Regions from separate parts of the Nonomuraea sp. NPDC004580 genome, predicted to be linked through region 3. Evidence: riboswitches for the same ligand, from Rfam matches in the RefSeq annotation. Region 3 holds a riboswitch; each other region holds the start of a gene.

Region 1 (2,256 bases), on a different contig from region 3:
TTCTGCTGTTGGGGGGGAGGGCTCCCGATGGAAGTGCTCACTGAAGGCGTTGAACTCAGCCATGCGGACCTCGCATTGCTGTCGGAGCTGGCGAAAGGGGTCACGGTCGATCGAGTAGGCAGACGGCTGGACATCAGCGGCCGTACCGTACGCCGGAGACTGCGGGGCATCTGCGACCGCATCGGCGTCGCCACGGCGATCGAGGCCGTGGCCTGGGCGGCCCGCCGCCAGCTGATCTGATGATCGGCGACGGGCTCGCGTGGGGCGGGCCCTGCGGGCCTCTGCAGGGCCTTCTGCGGACCTCGCGGGCGGCTCAGTAGGGGCGGCTCAGTTGGGGCGGCTCAGTCGGCGATGCGCACCGCGCCGGCGAAGGGCCGCCGCTCGATCGAGGCGATGCGGACGACGTCGCCGGTCCGCGGGGCGTGCACCATCATGCCGCCGCCGAGGTAGATGCCCACGTGGTGCAGGTCGCTGTAGAAGAACACCAGGTCGCCCGGGCGCAGCTCGGAGCGGTCGATGTGGCGGCCCGCCGTCCACTGGCTGCCGGTGTAGTGCGGCAGCGAGATGCCGACCTGCTGATATGCGGCCATGACGAGGCCGCTGCAGTCGTAGGAGTTGGGGCCTTCCGCGCCCCACACGTACGGCTTGAGCTGCTGCGTGAGCGCCCACCTGGCGGCCTGGGCGGCCTTGCCGCTGCCCACGATGGGCAGGTTGACGCGCTGGGCCCGGGTGCCCGGCCGGCCCGCCTCGCCGAGTGCCCGCCTGAAGAGGTTGCTCTCGACCTTGGTGACCAGCTTGGTGATCTTGTCGCGCTTGCTGTCGAGGTCGGAGATGAGCTTCTCGACCTCCTTGATGCGGGTGGCGGCGCCCGCCTTGGCCCGCTCGGCGGCCTCCCTGGCCTTGGTGACCTGGTTGACCGCCTCGCCCTGCTGTTGCTGCAGCACGTACGTGGTGGCGGCGCGGTCGAGGAACTCGTCGGGGTCGTCGGAGGTGGCGAAGGCGAGGGCGCGGCTGAGGCCGCCGGTGATGTAGGCGTTCTCGGCCAGTGCGGCGGCCTTGGCGCGCTTGGCGGCGAGGTCGGCCTCGCTGGTGGCCAGGGTCTTCTTCGCGGCGTCAGCGGCCCTCTTGGCGCTCTTGAGCTTCTCCCGCTGGCTGTTGTACTCCTCGGCCAGCGTCTCGATCTCGGTGTGCATCTTCTCGACCTGCTTGGCCAGGTCTTGGAGCGAGGGCTTGGGGTCGGCGGACGCGGAGCCTACGGGGGCGGCGACCAAAAAGGTGGCCAGTGTGACACTTATTACACCGAGCAGACGCGACCGCCGGGAGGCACGTTGCAGAGGGCGGGCGTGCTTGCCCGCGGTCGTCCTCTCACGCCTGCGCGTGCGCTTCACCAACCAGCTCCTCTCGTCGACGCCTGCCGGGTTAGCTGACGGGTTCGGGCCGGAGCAGCCCTACCGGACGTTGCGGATTCACCCCGATGGTGGCGCTGGGGGGCGTCACCGGCGGTTCCCCGGCTCCTCCTCGTGGAGGATTAGGCGTGTCGCCCGCGCGCGACACGCGGGGAACATCGTCGCTGGACACTAATGCACTCCGGGTTCGTGCTCAACCAGAACTGCCGACTCTGTAGAGGTTTCACAACCGAAGAGTCACAAGGTGATCTCGTGCCCCGCCGTACGAAACGCAACTTATGACGGATTTGCCGCCCGATCTGGTGACTCGCGGGCCTGCTCAGAGCGCGTGCTCAGATGAGCACGAGTTGTAACAGCATGGGCCGAGACGTGGGAGTTAGGGCCGAGCCGTAATGACATCTGTACCCTGGATGGCCATGGAGCAGGTGGCCGAACTGACAACAGCCGAGACCGCGGTGGTGGTCCGGCGCGCCCGCACGCCCGATGTGCGGGACATCAGGAGGCTTGTGGACACCTACGCGGGGGCGGGCTCGGGCTCGCGGCTCCTGAAGAAGGCCACCGTCACCCTGTACGAGGACGTACAGGAGTTCTGGGTGGCCGAACGGGGCGGGCAGGTCGTCGGTTGCGGTGCGCTCCACGTGCTCTGGGAGGACCTCGCCGAGGTCCGTACCGTGGCCGTGGACCCGCAGTGCCGTGGCATGGGCGTCGGCCATCGGATCGTCTCGGCGCTGATTCAGCAGGCGAATGATCTAGGTCTGCGGCGTGTATTCTGTCTGACTTTTGAGGTCGACTTCTTCGCAAGACTGGGCTTTCGCCAGATTCAGGGCACGCCGGTCTCACCCGAGGTGTA
Region 2 (2,256 bases), on a different contig from region 3:
CCGGATCGTGCAGTGCGGCACCCACGACGAGCTCAGCGAGATCCCGGGGCCGTACGCCGACCTCCTGACATGACGAACGCGCGCCCCCGGAAGGGGCGCGCGTTCCGCTGTCACGAAGAGGGACGCGAGGGAAGGTCAGCCGGCGTACTCGGGGTAGCCGTAGCCGACGACCTGCGACTTCGGCCGGACCCGCTCTTCGACCTTGCCGTTGCCGGTGTTGCCCTCGATGGTGGAGATGGTGCCGTCGTGGTTGTCCTTGACGACGAAGCCGACGTGCTGGATGTCGCTCAGGGAGTCGCCGCCCTTCCAGGAGAAGAACACCACGGCACCCGGCTTGGCCTCGTGGCCGAAGCGCTTGTTGGCGGCGAACCACTTGGCGTGGGCGACGGTCCAGGCGTCCCAGCCGACCTGCGGGCGGGCGCCGGTCTGCTCGCCGACCCAGGAGACGAACATCGAGCACCAGGCGGCGTTCAGGTAAGCGTTGCGGCTGCCGCCGTCACGGGCGACGGTCTCGGCGGCACGCTGGGAGTTGGCGTACCACTGCTGGAACTTGGTCCCGCCGCCGCTGGCGTTCTCGGAGACGCCCACCTGCGCCCTGGCGACGGCCAGGACCTGGTCGGCGGTGGCGGTGATCTTGGTTTCGTCACGCTCGCCCGCCTTGTGGGCGGCGAGCGCGGTGGCCGGGTGCTTCGCGGCGGTGGCCGCGGCGACGGCGGTGGAGGTGTCGGCGTGGGCCGCGGCGGGGACGCCGAAGGCCGAGGCCAGGACGCCGGCGCCGAGGACGGCGCGGGCGATGGTGCTCTTCGAGACAGCGGTAAGACGATGCTTGGCCATCGAGGGGGTTGCTCCTTGCTTCCATGCCGCTTACCGGGTTAGCTGACGGGTTCGGGCGTGGAAGCTGCCCTACGGCACCGAAGTGCCGATTCACCCCAAAGGACATGGGTCCCCGGTTCCGCGCGTGGCGGATTCAGCGGTCACAGGACGATCCTGTGATGTGTCGTGCGATGGTCTGACATAGCCGGACAAACCGGACGTATGCCTCAAGATGCCCCATAAGGTAATACATGAGGCAAGAGGATTACAAATCCATAAAAGTAAAGTCAGCGGAGCTGACTGCGCGCCTTGGCCAGAAGCCCCATCATGGCAAGGGATTCGTCAAGCGGCATGATCGAGGATTCGGTCCTGCCTTCGGCCGTGGCGGCGCGGACTTCGCGGAGCTCTCCGGCGTAACCGTTGTCGGCCGGGTCGAGCACGTGCTCCTCCGGCTCCATCGCCGGCCCGGAGAGGACGATCCGCTGCGGTGCCCAGAACGGCGCCTGGATGTCCGCCCGCATCTGGGTACCTACAACACTGGCCCCGTTCGGGTAATTCCCGAGCAATGAGGTGGCCACGAGAGCGTGCCGCCCGCCGGGGTAACGCAAGACGCCGGCCGCCTCCGCGTCAACGCCGTTCGGGGCCAGGGAGCCGGTGACGTGCAGGTCGGTGGGCATGCCCAGGATGAGCTGGGCCAGCCCGAACGGGTAGATCCCGAGGTCGAGCAGGGCGCCGCCGCCCAGCTCCGGCGCCCACAGGCGGTGCGCCGGGTCGTACGGATGGGCGAAGCCGAAGCTCGCCTGCACCGACCGGATCTCCCCGAAGCGCGGATCCTCCGTGATGCGCCTGATGAGCGGGTTGAACCGCATCCACATGGCCTCCATCAGGAAGACCCCGGCCTCGCGGGCCAACCGCACCATCTTCTCCGCGTCGTCCACGGTCGCGGCCAGCGGCTTCTCGCACAGCACCGCCTTGCCCGCCGCGATCGCGGCCTCGGCGACCTGCAGGTGCTGGGCGTGCGGGGTGGCGACGTAGATCGCGTCCACCGCCGGGTCGGCGCACAACTCCTCATAGGACCCGTACGCCGACTCCGCGCCCAAAGCCGACGCCAGGGCCTGCGCCCTGGCCAGGTTCCTGCTTCCTACGGCGGCCACCCGCATGCCGGGCTCCGCCACGATCGCCGCACCCACGGTACGGGCGATGCCGCCGGTGGCGGCTATTCCCCAAGTGAAATCTCGCACGCCGGCGATCGTATCCGGAAGGCAAATAGGGGCTTATGTCGGTGGTGCCGGAAATATCAGGAATGTCGTTTTGTCACATCCGTCACTCGAACGAGTCGGGGTCGGGCCCGAGCCGCTGCCCCCGGCTGAGCGCGCCGATGGCCGCGAGGTCCTCGGCGTCCAGGATGAAGTCGAAGACGTCGATGTTCTCGGCGATCCGGGC
Region 3 (2,256 bases):
CGCGACGGAGAGCCCGAGCGCGGCGAGTGCCCGATCGGCCCCGTCCAGGCGGGCCGCACGGTAGAGCCTCACCAGGGTCCCCTCACCGAACCGGTCAGCGAGGAAGCGACACGCCAGCCACGCCTCCTGGTACGCCCGCGCGAGCCCGGCCGGGTCACCCCCGTCCGCCGCGAAAGCCGCAGGTCCGGGCAGAACGGTCGGGAGACGCCCGGCGCGCACTTCGGCGGCCAGCTCGGCGGCGGCCGTCGCCACGGGCAGTCCGGCGTCGCGGTAGGCGACGTAGTCGGCGAAGCCCTCGTACAGCCAGACGGGCAGGCCGTCGGTGCCGGCGACGACATGGGTGAGCTCGTGGGCGAGGACGACGTCCCTGCCGACGGGGTTGAGGGTGGCGAACGCCTCTGGGACGACGATCACCCGCGTGCCGTCGGCCACCGCCGCGAGCCCGTCCACCCCGCCCACCCGGGCCAGGCGTGCGGCCTCGCGGGCGTCGGCCGGGACGACGACGAGGGGGCGTACGGGGCGGGCGAGCACCGCCGACACCCGCCTGCCGGCCGTGTCGGCCGTGCGCGCCAGCTCGCCGAGCCCCTCGGCGTCGTGGCCCACGACCGTGGACCACCGGCCGCGGCGTACGACGTGGGGCCCCGGCCACAGGTCGCGCGCCCGGGGTGGCAGGACGGGCGCGTCCGGCAGCGGAGCGGCGGCCGGGACGGCGAGGAGCACCAGGCCGGTCACCGCGGCTCGTCGGCTCACCTGCTCGGACACAGTGCCCGATCGTATGCGCTGCCTTGCGGGTCAGGGGTCGGGAACGCGAGAGCCCCGTCCGGATCGGGGAGGATCCGGACGGGGCTTCTTCACACGCCGGGACGGACGGCGCCGACGAAGGACGACCTTCGCCATCCGCTCAGCTTGTCGATGCGTACCCGTTCACCTGTCCGCGGTGAATGGATCATCTTGCCCTTGCCGACGTACATGCCCACATGGCCGAGCCCGCTGAAGAACATCAGGTCACCTGGCTTGAGATCGCGCCAGGAGACCTTCTTCCTCGTGCGGACGAACTGGCTGCTCGCCACGCGCGGGAGTTTGACGCCGGCCTTCTTCCAGGCGAACTGGACGAGGCCCGAGCAGTCAAACGAACCAGGTCCTGTGCCCCCGTAACGGTACGGGTCACCGATCTGCTTCTTGGCCACGGCGACGGCCTTGCCGGCCCTCGCCTTCTGCCGGGCGGCTTTGGCGGCCCTCTTACGGGCCTTCGCCGACGCCGTGGTGCGGGCGGTGGTCGCCGCCTTCACCGTCGTGCCGGCCGCCGCGCTGGTCTCGCGGGTCGTCGCCGCCTGAGCTGCCGGGGCATGGAGGACCATACCTCCGGCCGTCACGGTCATCGTGAGTGCTACACCACTCAGGGCAAGGCGGGACAGGCGGGGGTTCTGCAGGGAGTTAGACAGGATTTCTCCTTGTGTCTTCCACGAACGCCTACCGGGTTAGCTGACGGATTCGGGCGTGGAAGTCGCCCTACGGCGCGATGGGCGCGCCGATTCACCCCTGATCCTTCGGGGAACGTGGGATCGCTGGGTCCCCGGCTCCGTGCCTCCTGGCTGCACGGATTCGGCAGGTCGGCACCCCGATCAGAAGTGCGATGGGGATATCAGGGCCGACCGGCGGGTTTTTGTCTGTCTCACATCGGGAGGAACCGATGCCGGTTCGCGGCGACATGGCTTGTTCACCGCGACGACGCCAGAAGCTACGCCGAAGGGTCAAGGATCGGCAAAGCGTGAATGGCCCTGTAAAGATCAGATAGCGGGATTTGTCAGACTCGAAACCCCTGCTGGGACCCCAGGTCTTGTGACCAAAATGTGACCTCACTCACACTTGCTTTCGCGGCCTTTTGTCAGGTCCCAGCAGTCACATGAGTCACATCAGTCACAAACGCGAATCACCTTCTCTTCCCGTCGGCCGGCCGGACACGTGGGACACCGTCCCGAAAAATCTGCCCTTTGTACGACTTGCCCTAGTAGTGGCCGATCAGGAGGTCATGCCCGTCGCGACCAAGTGGGTCGGAGAGTCTGGCAACTATAGATCTTCGTAGACGAGCCGCGACACGGATCACAGCCGAGCGGCCACCGTGTGCGCAGAGTGCTGATGCTGAACGCGACTGCGATGAGGGCGAGCGAAACGCGAGCGCCAGGAGCCGGCGCCAGGCCGGACCCCCCGCTGTCACACAGAAAGCCCCGGCGGCCGAACCGCCGGGGCTTACGCAGC

What was found. A riboswitch is a leader RNA that binds a small molecule or an ion and turns the genes downstream of it on or off. The one in region 3 is predicted to bind cyclic di-AMP.
Region 1: another riboswitch for cyclic di-AMP. It lies ahead of ABZW11_RS04600 (C40 family peptidase); the one in region 3 lies ahead of ABZW11_RS31460 (C40 family peptidase).
Region 2: another riboswitch for cyclic di-AMP. It lies ahead of ABZW11_RS38710 (CHAP domain-containing protein); the one in region 3 lies ahead of ABZW11_RS31460 (C40 family peptidase).

Annotation. Positions count from the first base shown of each region.
Region 1 covers NZ_JBEXLH010000002.1:310,000-312,255, reverse strand. The annotation lists gene ABZW11_RS04605 (LuxR C-terminal-related transcriptional regulator) at 28-240, shown strand; gene ABZW11_RS04600 (C40 family peptidase) at 342-1,271, opposite strand; cyclic di-AMP (ydaO/yuaA leader) riboswitch at 1,394-1,545, opposite strand; gene ABZW11_RS04595 (amino-acid N-acetyltransferase) at 1,823-2,256, shown strand, end outside.
Region 2 covers NZ_JBEXLH010000064.1:18,194-20,449, reverse strand. The annotation lists gene ABZW11_RS38715 (hypothetical protein) at 1-73, shown strand, start outside; gene ABZW11_RS38710 (CHAP domain-containing protein) at 136-834, opposite strand; cyclic di-AMP (ydaO/yuaA leader) riboswitch at 847-983, opposite strand; gene ABZW11_RS38705 (Gfo/Idh/MocA family oxidoreductase) at 1,101-2,054, opposite strand; gene ABZW11_RS38700 (aldo/keto reductase) at 2,137-2,256, opposite strand, start outside.
Region 3 covers NZ_JBEXLH010000040.1:18,196-20,451, forward strand. The annotation lists gene ABZW11_RS31455 (hypothetical protein) at 1-762, opposite strand, end outside; gene ABZW11_RS31460 (C40 family peptidase) at 852-1,358, opposite strand; cyclic di-AMP (ydaO/yuaA leader) riboswitch at 1,453-1,618, opposite strand.